One region of the Psychrobacillus sp. NPDC096623 genome, then DNA from elsewhere that is predicted to be linked to it. Evidence: riboswitches for the same ligand, from Rfam matches in the RefSeq annotation. Region 1 holds a riboswitch; the other holds the start of a gene.

Evidence for each region. A riboswitch is a leader RNA that binds a small molecule or an ion and turns the genes downstream of it on or off. The one in region 1 is predicted to bind FMN.
Region 2: linked by a shared signal. The riboswitch ahead of ACIQX2_RS07170 (ECF transporter S component) and the one ahead of ribE (riboflavin synthase) in region 1 are both predicted to bind FMN.

What each region holds. Positions count from the first base shown of each region.
Region 1 covers NZ_JBIWER010000001.1:52,816-63,488, forward strand. Annotated here, with positions in the region: gene hpaB (4-hydroxyphenylacetate 3-monooxygenase, oxygenase component) at 1-271, opposite strand, end outside; gene ACIQX2_RS00300 (SDR family NAD(P)-dependent oxidoreductase) at 466-1,251, opposite strand; gene ACIQX2_RS00305 (DUF3889 domain-containing protein) at 1,439-1,765, shown strand; gene ribH (6,7-dimethyl-8-ribityllumazine synthase) at 1,812-2,276, opposite strand; partial or broken gene ribB (3,4-dihydroxy-2-butanone-4-phosphate synthase) at 2,313-2,900, opposite strand; gene ribE (riboflavin synthase) at 2,913-3,548, opposite strand; FMN riboswitch at 3,653-3,784, opposite strand; FMN riboswitch at 3,897-4,029, opposite strand; FMN riboswitch at 4,142-4,273, opposite strand; gene ACIQX2_RS00325 (hypothetical protein) at 4,429-4,653, shown strand; gene ACIQX2_RS00330 (YitT family protein) at 4,708-5,568, opposite strand; gene ACIQX2_RS00335 (protein adenylyltransferase SelO) at 5,725-7,191, opposite strand; gene ACIQX2_RS00340 (TRAP transporter permease) at 7,412-9,436, opposite strand; gene ACIQX2_RS00345 (DUF1850 domain-containing protein) at 9,429-9,944, opposite strand; gene ACIQX2_RS00350 (TAXI family TRAP transporter solute-binding subunit) at 10,016-10,673, opposite strand, start outside.
Region 2 covers NZ_JBIWER010000002.1:486,342-497,014, reverse strand. Annotated here, with positions in the region: gene ACIQX2_RS07185 (RecQ family ATP-dependent DNA helicase) at 1-765, opposite strand, end outside; gene ACIQX2_RS07180 (YpbB family protein) at 758-1,792, opposite strand; gene ACIQX2_RS07175 (ferredoxin) at 1,903-2,151, shown strand; gene ACIQX2_RS07170 (ECF transporter S component) at 2,929-3,522, opposite strand; FMN riboswitch at 3,679-3,812, opposite strand; gene ACIQX2_RS07165 (hypothetical protein) at 4,223-5,470, opposite strand; gene sigX (RNA polymerase sigma factor SigX) at 5,463-5,999, opposite strand; gene ACIQX2_RS07155 (ATP-binding protein) at 6,045-7,829, opposite strand; gene ACIQX2_RS07150 (response regulator transcription factor) at 7,822-8,538, opposite strand; gene ccsB (c-type cytochrome biogenesis protein CcsB) at 8,669-9,853, opposite strand; gene resB (cytochrome c biogenesis protein ResB) at 9,858-10,673, opposite strand, start outside.

The DNA.
Region 1 (10,673 bases):
CCCAGTGCTGTACCATTCCACGTCTCAAAACTAAATCCTCTTTTGTCTTTGGCTGTAAGTACGACAGGCCTACCTGCTCTTTTGTAGTTGGTGATTGATATGTTAGGGCTTTATGTTGTTGAAGATCGTACAGGGCTGCCTGACTATTTATTATTCCTTTAAACGCAGGATGCTCCGAGATATTTCCTGTAACTGGCTTACCGTCAATCCAAACGTCCGTTTTCAGTTGGTCAATTCGTTTTATATATTGTCTCCCCGTTATAGCCGGCATATTCTGATCACTCCTAGTGCATCTGACTGTTCTTAGCATTATATTATTGCTATTTAAGTGGAGTTGTGACAAATTCAGAAAGTTGGTAGAACGAAAAAAACCAGCCTCCAAATATAATTTAGGAGGCTGATTGTAGATAACATTTCCTGACATGTTAATATTAAAAAATGATCAGTTTAAGTTACGAATTTTATTTAAAGTGTTCCACCAGAACCACCATCAATATTAATGGATGTTCCAGTTACATATGACGCTGCATCGGATACTAAAAAAGTAATGACATTTGCTGCTTCAGCTGTTTCACCAATTCTATTTAGTGGAATCGAAGGACCTACTACATTTCTAGAATATTCTTCCCAAGTAAGTTCTCGGGCATCCTTTTTCCACATTGATTCGATTTGATTACTTCTGATGAGTCCAATACATACTGTATTCACACGTATATTATCTTTTCCTAAATCTTTACTCATCGCTTTCGTCAATGCCATTCCAGCTGCTCGACTAACCGTCGTTGGTAAAGAATTAGCAGGAGGTGTTTTTCCCAAAACCGCCGTTACGTTAACGATGGCTCCACCGCCAACTTTTCTCATATAAGGAATTGCAGCTTTTGAAGTATGTATCGCTCCAAATAATTTCAAGTCTAAATCCGTTTGCCATAAATCTGTATCAACAGATTCAAAATGATTCGCAGACGAAGTGCCAGCGTTATTAACTAAAATGTCAACATGCCCATAATGATCTACTGTTTTCTGAACGATTTGTTGACACGCTTCCTCTTTAGTAATATCACCAGGCACAACTAATACTTCTGCTCCTGTTTCAGTTTTAATAAATGCTGCAGCCTCCTTTAAGTCTTCTTCACCACGAGCGCAAAGAACTACTTTCGCACCCTCTTTAACTAATTGTAATGCTGTTTGTAAACCTATCCCTTTACTTGAACCAGTAACTATTGCCACTTTTCCTGATATTCCCAATTCCATTATGTTGCCCCCTCTAATTCAGTAATCTTATCCATCTTTTATTATATTACAACTTTATTATTTGTCAGAATTATTGCTCATACAAATACAGCGGATATACTAGATTTATAATTACTTCTTATTTAAAAACAGGTAGAATGATTTCCAGCGAATGACACACTCTAATGTAAAGGAGATGAGATTAAGTTTGAAGAAAATAGTTATTGCACTTGGTATTATTACTCCTACTCTATCTTTCGCAACACATATACCAATAGTTGCTCCTGCACAACAAGAAATACCAGCATATGCTAAATGGGGACAGCTTGCTATAAAAGAAACACAATCCAAATATCCTAATGCGAGAGTTATTGACTATCTTCACGAAGGAAGCGAATCTAGAGAAAATAATACAATAGAGAAATTTAGGCTTTGGTTAAAAGATGATATGAAAGAATTTGGTGTCTCTGTTAAAATAGAATTTAATACTGAAACGCATGAGGTGATCCATATTCAAATTGAAGAAAGCCAATGACTAATCTTGCTAGACATCGGCTTTCTATCAAAGAATCACTCATTTGTTACATTATTTTCAAAAGATTTGCCATTTCGATTGCCGATATTGCTGCATCGTATCCTTTGTTTCCAGCTTTTGTACCTGCTCGTTCAATGGCTTGTTCAATAGATTCTGTTGTAACAATACCGAAAATAACAGGTACTCCAGTTTGTAAACCTACTTGCGCAATTCCTTTTGCCGCTTCATTACATACATAATCATAGTGAGTAGTAGCTCCTCGGATTACTGTCCCTAGCCCAATAACAGCGTCGTACTTTTGTGATTCAGCCATTTTTTTTGCAATAAATGGAACTTCAAATACACCTGGAACCCAAGCTACTTCAATGTTATCATCCGCTATTCCATGACGTTTTAATCCATCAATTGCACCATCTACTAATTTTGCATTGATGAAATCATTAAAACGACCTACGACAATTCCTATTTTCAATTCTGTACCGATTAAGTTTGCCTCTATTGTTTTTACCATTTTGTTCTCTCCTTAGCTAGCTTTAATATTTTGTAAATAAATTGATAATTCTTCTATCGTTACAATTTTCAATTGGAATTGCTTTGCAAATTCCATTAAATCGGGTAACCGTGCCATTGATCCATCGTCTTTCATAATTTCACAAATTACACCAGCTTTTGCCGACCCACAAAGTATTCCAAAATCAACAGTTGCTTCTGTATGACCACGTCTTTCTAATACACCACCAGGCTTTGCAATCAGAGGAAAGACATGTCCAGGTCGCTTAAATTGAAGCGCATTTGCTTGAGGGTTAATAACTTGCAGCATTGTTTCTGAACGATCAAATGCACTAATACCTGTAGATGTTTTCTCATGATCTATAGACACAGTGAATGCAGTTTGATGAACATCCGTATTATGAGAAACCATTGGATGTAACTGTAGCTCCTCTGCGATTTCCTCATGAATCGGCATACAAATCAACCCTCGACCATACTTAGCCATAAAGTTAATATTTTCAGGTGTTGCAAATTCTGCTAGGCAAAGAAAATCCCCTTCGTTTTCGCGATTTTCATCATCTACCAAAATAATTAGCTTTCCTTGTTTTAAATCAGAAATTGCTTCCTCAATTGTATTTAGCATATTCTCATCTCCTTAAAAACCATTCTGTGTTAAAAAGTCTCTTGTAATAGACGATTCTTTTTTATTCGTAGCATACTGATGCACATACTTCCCTAGCATGTCACATTCTAAATTGACTAGTTCACGTTCTTTTTTTTGACCTAAAACTGTTTCTTGATTTGTATGGGGAATCAGTGAAACAGTAACTAAAGACTTCGATATTTCAAATATCGTTAAACTTGTGCCATCAATCGTAATAGATCCTTTCGGAATACAATAATTACTAACATCTTCGGGTATTGTAATATCAATATAAACTGCATTTGCGGTAGGACGCTTCTTCAAAATTGTACCGACACCGTCAACATGTCCTGAAACGAAATGTCCACCGAATCGTCCGTTTGCAGCCATTGCCCTTTCTAGATTTACTGCTGAACCACTGTTTAACAATTTTGTAGTAGTCGCTTGAAACGTTTCTGGCATAACATCTACAGTAAACTCGGATTGTGAAAACGCAATTACTGTTAAACAAACTCCATTCACCGAAATGCTATCACCCAATTTTATATCTTCTAAAATTCTTTCGGCACGGATAACAAGTTGCATACTATTGGCACTTTTTTGAACGCTCTTTATTGTGCCTTTTTCTTCAACTATTCCTGTAAACATTTTATCCTCCTCCTTCAAACAAAAAACTCCGTACACATAGGTGTCGGAGGAAAATTAGGTAGATTCAAATAAGCTTTTAGCCATATTTCTCAAAAAGCATTGTCCTACTCCTTCTCCCATCCAGACTGTAACTGTCGGCTTTGGATTTACACCAAATCATGCGTTTTACCGCTCACAGGCTCTGAGATTTCTCTCTTACTGTCGATTGGGACTTTCACCCGACCCCGAAGGATAAATTATTCAATTAAAAAACGCATCCAAAATGTATCGGATGCGAGAGAAGTCATACTTTAATAAGCCCCTACGTTTCGTTTTTTAGCATAACTAAAAAACCTCTACTATAGGCACCTAATCCTTCTCCCATCCAGACTATAACTGTCGGCTTTGGATTTACACCAAATCATGCGTTTTACAGCTCACAGGCTTTGAGATTTTCTCTCTTACTGTCGATTGGGACTTTCACCCGACCCCGAAGGATAAATTATTCAATTAGAAAAACGCATCCAAAATGTATCGGATGCGAGAGAAGTCATACTTTAATAAGCCATTTCGTTTCAATTTTTAGCATAACTAAAAATCTCTACAATAGGCACCTAATCCTTCTCCCATCCAGACTGTAACTGTCGGCTTTGGATTTACACCAAATCATGCGTTTTACGGCTCACAGGCTTTGAGATTTCTCTCTTACTGTCGATTGGGATTTTCACCCGACCCCGAAGGATAATTTATTTAATTGATTTTAGGATAACAACACTTGAGTTTAATTGCAAGGAAATTTGACTTTTATTCTAAAGACTCCTTATAACTTATTGAAGTTCTATATCTGTCAAACAATCATAAAATATATAGATTCTAAATTATTGAGTAAGGGGAAATGAAAATGTTCGCAGTTCATTTTATGGAGAAAAATATAATCGTTTTAACTCAAGTATTAAGAGATATCCCTGCGGTAGATAGCGATCTAAAAATCAAAGGTCGAAAAGGCAAGGTAGTTAGTGTTCATGAGACAGAAAAAGATGGAATTCATGTGCAGGTTGAGTTTGAAAAAGTAATAGACAAAACTAAAATTTCCATAAAAGATCTTGGGAAGAAAAAAAGAAAATAAAAATTATAGAAACCCGTTGAATGATTGCTTGATTCATTCAACGGGTATTGTGTATTAGTGAATATCTCTTTTCTTGAAGCTACCGCCCCTCACTTCTGCTACATCTGTAATCACAACAAAAGCACTAGGGTCCAATTCCTTAATAATTGTTATTACTTTGTTCTCTTCCATACGAGTTATTACACATGTGGCAATATCTATTTTTTCATGTGAAAAACCACCTCTACCACTGGAAAAGGTAACTCCACGTCCTAAACGATCCTGAATCGCAGAACCAATCTCCAACGAATGTTTACTAACAATACGAACGGATTTCGAGCTTTCCAGTCCGACTTGTATAACATCAATAGCAATTTTAGCTATGTAATAAGTTGTGGCTGAATATAAAGCACTTTCTAATCCATAAATAAACCCTGCACCTATAAAAATAAATGCGTTAATTAATAAAATAATATCTCCTACAGAGAATGGGACTTTTCGGGAAACAAGGACTGCGAGTACTTCAGCTCCATCAAGTGCACCACCGTTACGAAGGACAACCCCAATACCAACGCCTAACATAACACCACCAGAAATTACTACTAATAATGGATCTTTAGCGCTTAAAATCGGTTCAATTTGGTGCATTAAAACCGTTGAAACAGATAATGCTGTTATCCCGATAATACTCATTAGAGCGAAGGTTTTTCCCACTTGTTTATAACCTATATAAACAAAAGGGATATTTAATACAAATAATAATACTCCTAGTGGAATACCAAACAAGTATGTACCCATGATACTAATACCTGTAACTCCTCCATCAATTACAGAGTTAGGTATTAAAACAGCTTCTAGTGCATAACCTGCAATTGCTGCACCTATGACAATCATAATTATTCGACGAATTGTATCCGCTACTTTGTTCGTTTGCATGAATTCGAAAACTCCTTTATGTAAAAGACTAACAAAATTTGTACACTATAATATAACTTTATAGAAAAACTACCCTCCGTAAAAGTTTGAATATGAATTTTATAGAAGAAAAGCCAGTCAGTTTAATATATTTACTGGCTTTCTGCGTATATTTTATTAGGTTCCACAAAATGTTTTATACGGTCCTGAGGTATCTGAGGGCAGGTTAGTATAATCTATATAATCGGAACTATAATCGTAAGGGCTCGTAATTACTTGGAGAAGATTTTCTAATATACTATAATCTTCTCTTTCGATTGCTGCTTCAAGTGCTTCTTCTACCCGGTGATTTCGCGGAATGACCACTGGATTACTTTTTTGCATCAACTGTTGGATGAAATCTTTAGACACATCCTGTTCATCAAGTCTCTGTTGCCATTTTTCATGCCACAGGTCAAAGTCTTTTTTTCCGAACAAATCAGATTCATCTATTTTTCCAAGTGTTAGAAGACGAAATGTATTCGTATAATCTGCTCCGTATTTCTCCATAAGTTGAAGCAACGTATCAATTAACGAAATATCCTCATGTTCTATATTAAAAATCCCTAATTTATTTCCCATTCCTGCAAGCCAATATTCTTCATACTTTTCTGGATATGCTGTCATCGCTTTTTGAGCTAGTTCGACTGCTTGTTCTTGGTCTTCATGTATAAGCGACAATAAACTTTCCGCTAAACGGGCTAAATTCCAAGCACCAATATTCGGTTGATTTTCATAGGCATAACGAGCTTGAATATCGATTGAGCTAAATACCGTCTTGCGGTTATACGTATCCATAAATGCACAGGGGCCATAATCGATTGTTTCGCCACTGATTGTCATATTATCAGTGTTCATCACACCGTGAATGAAACCAACCAGTTGCCATTTGGCTATTAAAGCGGCCTGACGCTCAATCACTTCTTGAAGGAATAAAAGATAACGATTTTCTTTATCCATTAATATTGGATAATGTCTTTCTATAGCATAATCCGCTAATGCTTTAAGATCCTTAGGAGTTCCCCATTTTGCGGCGAATTGGAATGTTCCTACACGTAAGTGACTGGCAGCAATACGAGCCATTACAGCACCTGGTTGGACCATTTCCCTCATAATATCCTCTCCAGTAGTAACTACAGCAAGACTACGTGTTGTTGGTATACCAAGACCATGCATCGCTTCACTAATAATATACTCCCGTAGCATTGGTCCAAGCCCAGCTCGGCCATCCCCTCCTCGCGAATAAGGTGTTCTCCCAGAGCCCTTAAGCTGTACATCAAACAATTCTCCTGAAGGGCTTATATGTTCACCTAGCAACAGAGCTCTTCCATCTCCTAACATAGTGAAATGCCCAAATTGATGCCCAGCGTAAGCCTGTGCTATTGGTATCCCACCTTCTAACGCGCGATTACCAGCAAGCTCTTCCACACTTACTTTACTTTTTAAAGCTGTATAATCGAGTCCAAGTGACTTTGCCAATTTTTCATTGAGTATAATTAATTTGGGGTTATTAACAGGATTAACGTCCATCTCACTAAACATTATATTTGGAAGACTCGTATAAGTATTTTCTAAGTTCCAACCAATTTTTAGATTATTTTCCATCATCGTATCTTCCTTTCTGTATAAGGCTTGCATATTTAAATATTGTTCTATAATTATTATACCCTTACTTGAGCAAGATACGCTTCACTTGATAAAATGGTTGCTTTTATGAACAGGAATCCGAACACTTAAAGCAAAAACACGAGCCACATTGGCCCGTGTTTTTATTTAAACAGATAGTTTTTATATAATGGTCTAATTCCATTCTTCACAATTTTACTCAAAGTGCTATTGCTTCTGGTTTCTTCTTTTCTCGTGTAAACAATTGAATTAATAACAAAATAGCAAAAATTATTAATCCAGCAATATCCGAAAAGCTCTCCGGATAAATTAAAAGCAAACCAGCTCCAATTGCAAATATTCTTTCAATCCATGTTACTTTGCGATACCAGTAGCCAATCATTCCTGCTCCGATTGCAATCATCCCGGTGATTGCTGTAAAGACAACCCATAAAATTTCCCATAGGTTCGTATCTATCATTAGTAGAGCTGGTGAGAAAATCACCATATAAGGAATGATAAATGCTGCAACTGCTAATTTTGCAGCTACAACTCCGGTTTTAATAGGATCACCACCAGATACCCCTGCTGCTGCGAATGCTGCAAGTGCAACCGGCGGTGTAATATCCGCAATAATTCCAAAGTAAAACACAAATAAATGTGCTGATAAAGCGACAACTAAAGGAACTGTTGCTCCAGCAGGCAAATCAAGCATCAATAGCGTAATGATAGCCGGCGCAGCAATTGTTGATGTAATAACATAATTGGCAGTCGTTGGAGAACCCATACCTAAAACAATAGATGCCAACATCGTAAAGAATAGTGTTAAGAATATATTCCCACCCGAGGCAGAAATTAGACCATTCGCTAAACTTAACCCCAATCCAGTTTTTACTACAACTCCAACAATTATACCTGCTGCAGCTGTTGCCGCAGCAACTGCCAATGCTGTTCTTGCTCCATCGACAAGAGCATCTATTATGTCTTTAAAGTTCATTCTCGTTTCTTTATCGATTGCACTAAATACTACAGCGGCAACGATACCCCATAATGCTGCTTGCATTGTTGGGACCCCAATAAACATTAGAACAATAATCGCTATAATCGGAATTAATAAATATAACTTTTTCAAAACTTCTTTTCGATCAGGCATCTCTTCTTTCGACATACCTTTTAGACCAACACGTTTTGCTTCAAAATGTGTCATGATCCAAATACCAGCAAAATATAAAACCGCTGGTATTGCTGCTGCCTTTGCTATTTCCCAATAAGTTATACCACCTATAAATTCAACCATTAGGAATGCTGCTGCCCCCATAATCGGTGGCATTAATTGACCACCAGTTGAGGCCGCTGCTTCTACTCCTCCTGCAAATTCCTTTCGATATCCAAGTTTTTTCATCATTGGAATCGTATAAGAACCTGAGGTTACTACGTTAGCTACAGAGCTACCAGAAATTGTGCCTTGTAATGCACTGGAGAAGATCGCAACCTTTGCAGGCCCTCCAACTAATCTACCTGCAAGTGTTACAGCAAGGTCATTGAAGTACTGCCCAACTCCGGTCTTTACTAAGAAAGACCCAAATAGCAGGAAGACAAATATAAATGTTGCAGATACACTAATAGGTGTACCTAATATTCCATCTGTTGTAAAGAACATTAAATGCACTAAACTGCTTAAATCCTGCCCTCTGTGTGCTAAGAAACCTGGGAAATACTGTCCGAAAAAAGCATATACTAAGAACACAGTAGCGATTATCGTAATTGGTAACCCCACAGTTCGACGGGCGGCTTCTAAAGTTAATATTATTGCTAATGTACCTATTATAAAATCTAAATCGGTCATAGTTCCTACTCGAAAAACTAACTCATCGTATTGGATTGGCCAATAAAGACCTACTCCTAAGGATAGCAAAGAAAAAAGATAATCATAAATTGGAATTTTTCTTTTTCTTATAGATTTCTTTCGCGCAGGGAACATTAAGAAAATGAGTGATAATGCAAACCCTAGGTGTATAGATCGCTGGATATAGGCTGTAAATTGGCCTTGGATAGCGGTATAAAGTTGGAATAAAGAAAAGGCTAATAATCCAAAGAAAATTACCTTTTTCATTATGCCATCTACGGACCTAGTATTAGATTCAGGATCGTATTTCTGTAAAATGGCTTGTTGCTCTTCTTCCGATAACTGTTTAAAAGATTCTGTTTCATTGGATTCGCTTGGTTTTATTTGTTTTTCAGTCATTCATCTTAACTCCTTTCAATTGTTCATATAGCGATAATTTTTTCACTTTAAATTCATAGGATTTACTTCGTTCCAGTAGTTGTTTTAAGTCATATTCCATTTGTCCGTATTGAAATATTAAATCCATATCAATATTCGCAACTAAAAGTGTAAAGGAATTGATTATTTCATCATCATATGAAAGTTTATACATACCATCTTTTTCTTCAAAAGTTTGGCCTTCCTCAGCATATCCTGGCATCCCAATCGCTAAATCCTCATAAACCATTGATACTAGTTGAATTTTGGCATCCTTTGTAATTCTGTAGGATTCTATTACATCGCTTTTATGTATAGAATGAGTGTATTTAATTTGGAAATCTCTTTCTTCTTCAACCGGTAAATAGAAAAAATTAGGATTCTCACTTCTTGTTTCTGTAAAAACAAATGCTTGCTTAAATGGCAAGAAAAATGCAAGTCCAATTACACAAATGAGGATTATTACTCCAAGCATATTAAGAAATCGCATATCCTCTCCACCATTCTTTCAATCAAAAAGGGGCATGTAAGCAACCGCAACATGCCCCAATGCATTAAATTTTATTTATTTACTTCATCAAAGTATTTTTGTGCGCCAGGATGAATTTTAATCCCAATACCTTCTAGCCCTGTTTCTGGTTTAATAAATTGACCTTTTGGATGTGTAATACTTCCAGCGTTATCAAAAATCGCTTTTGTCATTTCATACACTAAGTCCTCTGGTAGCTCATTAGTTACAGCTAGCATCGCTAATACAGAAACTGTTGGTACATCTTGAGTTAAGCCGTAAGTACCTGATGGAACTATGTCTTTAGCATAATACGGATATTTTTTGATAAGCTCATCCGCTTTAGCATCATCAACTGGAACGATTACTACATTTGCAACTGCATTTAATGCTTCTACAGCCCCAGTTGGAGTACCAGCAGTAATAAATGCCGCATCAATTTGACCAGCTTGTAAGCTATCTTGTGATTCCCCAAAATCTAGGTTTTGTGCTTCAATATCGTCCATTGTTAACCCATGAACTTCAAGTAGCTGTTCTGCGTTTGCATATGTCCCTGATCCAGGAGCACCCACAGAAATTTTCTTGCCTTTTAAATCGTCAAACGTTTTAATACCAGTTTTGTCTGTTGTTACTAATTGAACTGTTTCTGGATAAAGCGCACCTAGTGCAGAAATCGTATCAACTTTATTGTCCTTAAACATTAATTCACCT
Region 2 (10,673 bases), on a different contig from region 1:
AACAGAAACCCCTTTTTCTCGTAGAATTGCAGCATACAATTCGGTCTTTTTACGTGATTGTGTATAAATTATCCCAGGACCTTCTGTCGAGGTGACTCTGCCCATAATCCAACTCAATTTTTCTTGTTGGTTTTCTACTTCCACCACTTCATATGCAATGGCAGGGCGATCCAGTGAGTGTATGTATTCAAAAGGAGTATTCATCCGTAACGTTTCTTTAATATCCTCCACAACATCTTTTGTAGCAGTTGCTGTTAAAGCAACGACATTCACATTATTTAGTGACTGCAACCAATTGGATATTCTTAAATAATCAGGTCGAAAATCAAAACCCCATTGGGAAATACAATGAGCTTCATCTGCCACAACATAAGCGATAGAAATTTTTTTTAGTGCTCGGTTAAAGTGTTCATTTTGCAGCATTTCTGGTGAAGTAAAAATGAATTTATAGTCACCTAGCTGACGAATAGCCATTTCTCTTTCCTGGAATGGTAAAAATGAATTAATCGCCACAACTCTTTTTTCCCCTAATATTTTCAGTTGCTCCACTTGATCCTGCATAAGTGATAAAAGTGGTGAAACGATAATCACCGTTCCTTCTTTCAGATAAGCTGGCAGCTGATAGAGAAGCGATTTTCCCATTCCAGTTGGAAGAATGGCAATCACATCTTTTCCATTTATTATTTGTTCAATTATTTCTTTTTGACCCTCTCGGAATCTTACGTGGCCGAATCTTTTCTGGAGAATTTCATTTAATTTATTCATTCAGTTGTTCACTCCTCGTTAAGGCTAAACGAACTTGAAAGTAACTAACTTCCGGTAACCTGTTTTTTATTTCTGTGAGCTTTTTAGTTTGCAGTTCGCTTGATAAATGGAGTATTTCGCCGACTTGCTCTTTCGTGATAAAAGTAGAAATAGGAAAGTTTTTATTCGTTGAAACTATTTCAATAACATGATCTTCTATCGTATTAATCTTCAACTTTCTTAAATTCGCAATTTGTTCCAAAGAATATCCTTTTTCAAATAGGCTATTCGTTCTGAAAGCAGAGTCTGTTAAAGGAGTTTCGATACGTATATTTTTAGCCAAAGAAAATAAAAGAGGACTAGTTTCCCTTGAAATATTGTCTAACATAGTGTGTAAGCACTCTAAAAAAAATATTTTTGCGTCCAATTCAGACAACTGATGATAGCGGGCTAGCTGCTCCCAAGTTAAACCTATTGTATTAAAGCCGCTTAGTCGATAAACAAATAATGTTCTATGTAAATCATTTAACGAGTGATTTTCAAGTAGTAGATGTAATTCTCGCTTCATCTCGTTACTCAAATTGAATTGACGAAAATTATGCTCGATTAAATAGTCTTTAACAAACTGCTGCGTGGCAATATCCTTTTGGTTTGGTACAAATTTCTTATTATTTGCATGGAACTGTGATAATGTTTGGACAGCCAAATCTAACCTTTTCCAAAATACATGTTCCTTCCCTCGATATTGCCACCCGTTGAGCAGGACCTTCTTTTGTTGCGTTATTGCGTTCATACCTTTATCGGTAATATGTACAGTCGATTCTTTTAACTCGATAAAATTTCCTTTATACAATTCAGTGATCGCTGCATCATAATCCACCTTCGATAATTGGGGGAGAATAGAGAAAAAAGCATGAAGTTGGAAATATGTCACATCTTGAATGGTTTGACCTGATTTTTTGCCCTTTAATAAATAGAATGGTGCATTCTCAGATCGCTGTCCGCTAATTTTATGTATAATAAATAGTAATATTTGATGAAAATGCATAGGAATACCTCTCTTTTCTGAAGTATTTTGGTTGAAATGTATGGAAAACATCTTTAGAATGAATACGATAGCATATTCGTTTTAGTAGTGATAAAGGAGAGAATATAATAATGGCAAAATATACAATTGTAGATAAAGATACATGTATAGCATGCGGAGCTTGTGGAGCCGCTGCCCCAGATATTTATGATTATGATGATGAAGGTATTGCCTTCGTTATTTTAGATGATAACATGGGTACAACAGAAGTTCCAGAAGAACTAATGGAAGACATGGAAGATGCATTCGAAGGCTGCCCAACTGATTCTATTAAAGTTGCAGAAGAGTCTTTCGAAGGCGATGCATTGAAATTCGAATAGTATTTAAAATGGTGGTTGTGACTTTGTCATGATCACCATTTTTTATTTGGTAAGAAAAGTTCAAGAGTTCTTTATGTCAAAATATGTTTCTATCGTTTTCGGTTAGATTTAGACAGACTTGTTGCTATATTATAACCGACTAATTTTTAGGGGTGCTGATCCTGACTAATGTCACAACCAACATCCCATTTTTTCGGTAACCTTATGGCATTTGTCTATCCGTCGCCCTCTTTCAACTCTTAGAAAAAGGGAAGTACGTTTTTTGCAAACTAGGGATAAAATACACTCCTATTGATAGAGCAAGCTCACGAAGATGCAATTTCGTTCGCTATTTCGCTTCTTTATATAGTAACCAATTACTATTTCTCTTTATTTCCACTAGTAGGTAAGGAAATCTACTTTCTACATTTTTCATTGGATAATAGTATTTCTAATTCAAAAGCGATTACAAATAATTTTATCACTCTCTAAAAAATGACCAATCTTATCATCTAAGCGATATGCTGTGCCCAATCTAATTTGGAAATATCACTCACTTCGTTGATTGTAGTGAAAGGGGCGACTCCAGTGGGATGAGTGAGACAGCATCGACACCCAAGCGACGGTGATAGATCATAGCTCACCCCACGGAGGCCAACAGGATGTTGGTCACAAAGGCGTTGGCACACGAGGTGGCGTTCTAAGCCTTTTTTCGCCACCTGCAACGAAAATCATTAGTATTATTTAATGATTATATATAAAAAAAATTGTTCCTCCAAATGGAGAAACAACCTTTTGTTAATTTGTATTAGGTTTCATATATGAATTAGTTACTTTATCAAGCAATGGTTTCATTCGTTTAAATAATACAATCATCACTATTGTTACTAATATACCTTTGATCAAGTTAAACGGTAAAATACCAAAAATGATCGTATTGAACAATGCTGAACCTGTTTCCATAGGGAAGTTTAAGAAGTAAGAGTACATTGGTAAAAATACATAGTAATTTAATAGACTCATACCAATCGCCATCGAAACCGTTCCTGCTCCCAGTCCTACCATTATTCCTCTTGATGTAGTAACCTTACGATAAATCAAATACACAGGTGTTAAAAATAAGATGCTAGTTACAAAGTTAGCCATATGACCTACTGGTACACCAGTCGGGCTTCCTGCAAATAACCAATCTAGAACATTTTTTAAAAGTGCGACTAAAATTCCTGCCACTGGTCCCATCGTGATTGCAGCAATTAGTGCTGGTATGTCACTAAAGTCCACCTTTAAATAAGCCGGTAATGCCGGTAATGGAAAAGCAAGTAGCATTAAAACAAAAGAAATACTACTTAGCATTGCGACTGCAATAAGCATTCGCGTTTTGCCTTTTAACATAAAATCCTCTCTCCTTTTGCGATTCACTCCACAAGAAGAAAGGTTCAGACCGTTTGTATACTTAAAAAATCCCTTGAACAAACAAAAGTTCAAGGGAGAAACAAGGTACACTTAAATAAGCGTATCCGTATATAAGCATACGAAAAACGACTGCACCTTCACCTTCTCCCATCCAGACTATACTGTCGGCTTTGGAATTTAACCAAATCAACCTGTTAAGGTTCGCGGGCTGAAGAAATAAAATTTCTAATACCGCCGGTCGGGAATTACACCCTGCCCCGAAGATGAATCAATATTTTGTTGTCCTTCAAGATATTATCTTGAATTAATAATATCTTATCAAACAATTACAATATATGCAATAGAACTGTTTGCAAATAGGTTATGGGCTATGAACTTATATTTATGGGCTACTTTGTAGTGGTGATGGGCTATCCTCCCAATTTAAAAGCTACACATGGCGTTTTGGGGCTATCTCGTTACTAAAGCAAGCGCCTAGGTTAGCACCGAAAAGCGCTGAAGAATTGCAATAATAGCGCTATGTGCCTTTATTCGCAAGTCTGAAGCGACCCCGGTGGGGCTAGATGCTGGAGTCTGGACCGAGAATCACTTGTAGAAGTTATCCTCATATCAAAGATTTTATAGTTCCTAAAGCACAAAAAAACCAAGCTCAAATCCGTAAGCTTGGTTTTTTCGATATTTAATTAGCTTTCATATTAAAACCATTCGGTCCGATTGGTATAGGGAGTGGTTTCGTCAAATCGATGCCCTTCCAATTTTCCTGTACGACGTTCTCTAATTTGATGGAATGATTGAAGCTCGCAGCTGTTAATGAAAAGCCTTCTATCAATCGAGATGCCTCACTCGCTTCTAATGATTCCAAGTTTAGTGGTTCACCGAAGTGTACTACATAACCTTTATCGTCCCGTACTGTAAAGTTCACATCATTCGGGATAACAGAAGTATAAATATCATTTTCAGGATTTTTCATTTCCATCAAAGCTGCTTCAAGTGTATCGAATGTTTTATTGAAATTAGGAGTTAAATAGGTTTCTCCATTAAAAGCCTTATATGCAAAATAATTTGCCTTAATTTCTATACCTTGAAGTGCTAAAGGTTCTGTCAAAGTTCCTACTTGATCCCATTCAATCGGTGATCCATCTTCATTTACTCTTGCTAAAAAATCAAAATCAGTAAAAATTTCATTGATAGAAGAAATATAAGGCGCTGCTGTACCTGGAGCCGTATCGTAACCATGATCCAATGGCAAGAAATGCTTTAACATTTTACCTTCTGCTAAAAAGTTACCTTTGTATGGATGGTATTCTTGGAATCCAAGTGCAGTTTCATCAATCTCAAATGCATACCTTTCATACAGCTCCAAGCTATTTGGCGTATAGTTAGGAAAATCCATGTCGATTTGTTCCTTAGGGATTACAATTGTGATTGGAACAGAAAGAGCATTTTCTAGCATAGAGAAATGAAATACTGTCCCCCCGTTTAATTCATTGTCATAAACAGATGTAAAAGAGCTATCGAACGGAACTATTTCTAAAGAAGCTGACGCGTCTTTAGTCATCATTGTCATTTCGTTAGAATTTTCTTCTCCTACTTCCTGAAAAGCTGCTTCCTCTGATTCTTCCGTAGTTGTCATTTTATCCTCTGCCGTTGAAGACTCAATTGCCTTATCCGCAGTAGAATTTGAATTGTTATTAATATAAGAAGAAACCAGAACTGTTAAAATTAATACGGAAGCTACAGATATGATAAATGGCAACCACTTGTTTACAGCTGCTCCAATATGTTTTCTCTTTTCCAATTTCTCTTGAGTTTCCATTACCGACTTTACTTGTTGGTATATTTCATCCTTCGAGCGTTTATCTGTAAACTTAGGCATACTATTTAATAGCTCATCTAGTATATGATCTTCTGTTTTTTTCTCACTCATGATGAACATCTGCCCCCTTTTGCTTATCAGATAACCGCATGCGAAGTGCTTTGATTGCACGATGTTGCGTAGTCTTCACTTTCCCTTCAGACCAATTTAAAATTTCTGCCGTTTCTGCAATCGAAAGTTCCTGGAAATAGCGCATGATAATGACCATTTTCTGATCTCCGGTACAATCGTCTAAAGCTGTTAATAATGTTTTCATCTCATCACTCAGCTGTACTAAATCCTCTGGCAGCATATCTGAAGATGCAAGCTGCATTTTTTCCCAATCAAATGATTCGAATAACCTCTTCTTTCGAACGGCTTGTTTTCTAAAATGGTCAATAGCTATGTTTTTGGCAATCGAAAATAACCAAGTCTTTTCTGAACTTTTTCCTTCAAAGCTGCTATAAGCTCTGAGTACCCGTACATATACTTCCTGGACCAAGTCTTCCGCAGTTTGTCTATTTTTCACTAAATATATGAGAAACTGAAAAACGTCTTGATGATACGAATCATACAAGCGGTGGAAAACGGAGTCATTCATAGGCTCCCCCCGTTCTTTTAATTAGTCGTTTCAAGTACATTTTTGTTACACATCTTTAAGCGGTAAATGAATAATAAAGTTAGTACCTACCCCTAGCTCGCTCTCTGCAGTTAAGACACCATCATGTCTTTCTACAATATTTTTTGCGATTGCTAATCCTAAGCCAGTTCCACTTTTCCCTCTAGTTCTCGCCTTATCAGCTTTGTAGAAACGTTCGAAAACATACGGAAGATCTTCTTTTGGTATACCATATCCGGTGTCTATTACTTTTAAAACTAATTGAGTAGCTGTCTTACTTAATTGGACAGTAACAGAACCACTCTCTTTTGTATGTCTAAGCGCATTATCTATTAAATTGGTTAACACCTGTTCCATTCGGTCTTCATCAAGTTCCATCGATATATTTTCAGTTAAGCTATGCTCCATTGATAATTTAATATTTTTTTCTTTGGCCACCTGATCAAATTTTTGTGTAATGCGTTCAATAGTTGGGACTACATCAACCTTTTCTTTATATATACTAAGATGGCCTGATTCTAGACGTGCCAAGTCTAATAGTTCGGTTACTAGTCTTCCCATTCGCTTAGACTCATCATAAATAATACGAATCATTTCATTTTTATCGTCTTCGGTTGTTACGACATCATCTATTATTGCTTCAGAATAGCCTTGAAGCATCGAAATAGGAGTTCTAAGCTCGTGCGAGACGTTTGCGATAAAATCTGATCTCATTTTGTCTAAACGATGCTGCTCGGTCATATCACGAAGTACGATTACTGCGCCACGTACTGTATTACCACTTGTGTATAAAAGACTAATAGATGCTGCAAAATAGGAGCCTTGAATCTCTAATTCTTCGTCAAACTCTTCATTTACATCATAGACGTATTCTAAAAGATGGTGTATTTCAGCTGGTAACTTCGATTCCTTTGTTGCTCCAGTATTCCCATACCACTTTTTGAATAACAGATCTGCCTGGGGGTTACTAACTTGAACTTTAAATTTAGTGTCAAATGTTATAACCGCATCCGTCATTGAAGTTAAAATACTCGCCAATTGCTCTTTTTCTTGGTTAATGACTTCCACATGGTGTTTCAATTGTTTCCCCATTTGGTTAAAAGCGATTCCTAGCTCTCCAATTTCGTCCTTTTGAAGATACGGAACTTTCGTTTCAAAATTTCCTTTAGCTAATTGAATCGCTGCTTCTCGCATAGATCTTAGCGGTAAAGTAATCCGGGAGGTTAAGAAAAAAGTGAACATCGTAGTTAAAAGCAATGCGATAAATCCAGATAAGAAAACAATTTTTGTTGTACTATTTGTAGTTTTACTAACAACTTCCAAGCTCTGATAAATAAATACAGCACCATGGATATTTTTATTGGATTCTAAAGGGGTGGCTAGAATAATATAGTCTTCCATCCGATCCTCACTGTGCATAGCAGGCATTAGCATTTTCTTCACGATTGGTTCATCTGATGTATATATTTTAGATAATTCCTTATCACCTAATATCTTTTCCTGCACTACTTTTTTGTTAAGTCCTTCATGGACAGATAAGAATACAGATCCTGAATTTCGTACAATTAACGTATTTGTTTCTGTCCCTAAAATATCTTCTATAATTTCAATAGAATCTTCCACCTTGTCATGTTGCTCAACGATTTTACCAATAGTTTCTGCCTCTTTACGAAGAGACTCTTCCGCCTGCTCTGTGTGGAAATCTCCTAAAAATTCAAGCAATAAAACGGTTACAATAAATAACACAAATAAGACGAGAAGCAATATGGTTCCCCATAGCTTCCCGACAACACTATTCCAAATTCTATTCATTGATAACCTCAAATTTATATCCGACACCCCATACAGTTACAATCATTTTAGCAGACTTTTCGGAAACTCTATTTAGCTTTTCACGCAACCGTTTGACGTGAGTGTCAACTGTTCTTAAATCACCAAAGAAATCATAATGCCATACTTCTTTTAATAACTGCTCACGATCGAATACTTTGTCTGGTGATTTTGCTAAAAAGTATAGTAATTCATACTCTTTTGGAGTTAAACCTACTTCAACACCATCCGCAGTAACTCTATGAGCATCATGATCTATTGTTAGGTGTGGGAAAACTACTATTTCCTTAGAAATAGACGTACCCTGGATAGGTGCACCAACTGAGGTACGTTTCAAAAGTGCCTTCACTCGTAACACTACTTCTCGTGGGCTAAACGGTTTTACAATATAATCGTCTGCTCCTAGTTCGAAACCTTCAACGCGGTTAGCTTCTTCCCCTTTAGCTGTCAATAAAATGATTGGAGTTTCTTTGTGTACGCGCAGTTCTGTCATCACTTCTATGCCATCTTTTTCTGGCATCATTATATCTAAAAGGATGCAATTATATTCAAATTCCAAAGCGAGCTGCAAAGCAACTTCTCCATTTTCCGCTTCTTCAACTTCATAGCCTTCTCTTTCTAAATACATTTTCAGTAGACGACGAATACGTTCCTCATCCTCAACTACTAAAAGTTTAATTGTGTCCGACATAGTTTTATCAAACCTTTCTATCAACATCTACTTATATTGTACAATTACTGCTACTAAAATGAAAGAAAAGCTCTTCCCCCTGTAATATAAAGAGTTAAGAGCTTTCTAATTACACTAATTCTAATTTTTATTATGCATAGGAGTGTAACCCAGCGATAATTAGATTTACTGCGATCAAGTTAAACATAATAATGATGAAACCGATTACTGCCAACCATGCAGATTTTTTACCATGCCAGCCTTTTGTTAAGCGTAGGTGTAAGAAAACAGCATAGAATAACCAAGTGATAAGTGCCCATACCTCTTTCGGGTCCCAGCCCCAAAAACGAGACCACGCTTCATGTGCCCAAATCATCGCGAAAATTAAAGCTCCAAGAGTAAATACTGGGAATCCAATTAATACAGCGCGATAGCCTATCTCATCCATCAATTGAGAATTAGACTTTTTCGTGAGCGGCTGTAGTAAAGTAGAAATACGTTTTCGTAATATTAATCGAAGTAATAGATAGATTACTGTGCCGAATAGAATAGACCAAACTACTGAAGTTAATTTTTTTGCATTAACTAATGGTGGCATTTCTACATATGGTTCAAATGCATTCTCTGTAATTGCTTCAGATTCATTCATACCAAAAAGCGCTGGCATTGTATATTCGATTGTATGTTGTGTTTCGTCTTTGCTAATATACGTGTACTCCGCACTGTAGTTTGCAACGGAAAACGATACCGTAGACACGACAAATCCAACAACTATAAATAGTACGTACATGACAGCTTCAATCCAAAAACGTTCTTTGGATTTTTTCGTCAGGTCAATATTTTTTAACAAATAAATCAGTCCGGCTACAGCGCTAATCGCTAAGATCGCTTCACCCATAGCAGCAGTAATTACATGAATAGTCAGCCAGTAGCTTTTTAAAGCTGGTATTAACGGTGAAATTTCTTTTGGAAACATACTTGCATAAGCAATGATTAATACCGCAATTGGCAAAGCAAACAGGCCAAGTGCAGGTGCTTTATAGATATAGTAAATAAGTATAAAAGCCCCTACAATCATCATTCCAAATGCTGTAGTAAATTCAAATAGATTACTTACAGGAGCATGTCCTGCAGCGATCCATCTAGTTATAAAGTATCCAAGATTAGCTATAAACCCGATAATAGTAACGGTAATCGCTAACTTACCCCATCTATCAAAGGACTTGGTAGTTTGAGCATTGGAAGATTTGACTGCTCCTCCAAACAAAAACGTAGCAACTAGATATGCTACAAACGCTATAAATAATAAGTTACTACTTAGAGACGCCATATCCATTCTGTTAAACCCCTTCCTCTTTATCCACTTTTTCATCTAAAGAATCTAGATCATCTTGATCTAAATATTCAGGAAGATGAGCTATTTTTGAAACTTCATCCAAATCTCTCTTCACACTTAACCAGTTTTTGTTTGTATGCGCTGCAACAACGGTTTGTCCATCTTCTAATAATTGAATCCAGATTCGACGGTGATTCCAGTAGGCCCCTTGCGCTACACCAATCATGAAGATTAGGCCGCCAAGAGCGAGAAGTGGAAGAGTTAAATCCTTACGAACTGTTAATCCAGATACATCTCTTGTTTCCACACCTTGGAAAGCAATCTTATGTTTGTTTTCCCCTAGTGGTTCAACCGTTTCTTTGATCATAACAAAACTAGTTTCCCCTTTAGGAAATTCTGGACTATACATTTTAATTAAAAATGCAGGATTGTTAGGAAGTGGTGATTGAGATTGTGGAACCCCTTCTTCAAATCCAGTAAAATCTGCATAATAATCCAATACCTCTACTTTATACCCTTCATTCAATTCATAAAGAGGCTGAGGATTTGCTAAGTCTATTGTAAATTCTCCAAATGATTGCTGTGTTTGTTTATCTTGTAATTGGAATGTCATCTTTGCTAATTCATCCAATCGGAAGTCCATTTGGAACACAGAAAAGTTATCAAATTTAATCGGTTTATTTACTTGAATAGATGCATTTTTTTCAAATGTTAAATCATCAGCATGCCCAGCTACAGAATTTTCCGGGCCTTTATATAAGGCAACATCTGTTTGATAGTTCTTTGCAATTGTACCCACTCGATCAATTGCATCTCCAAA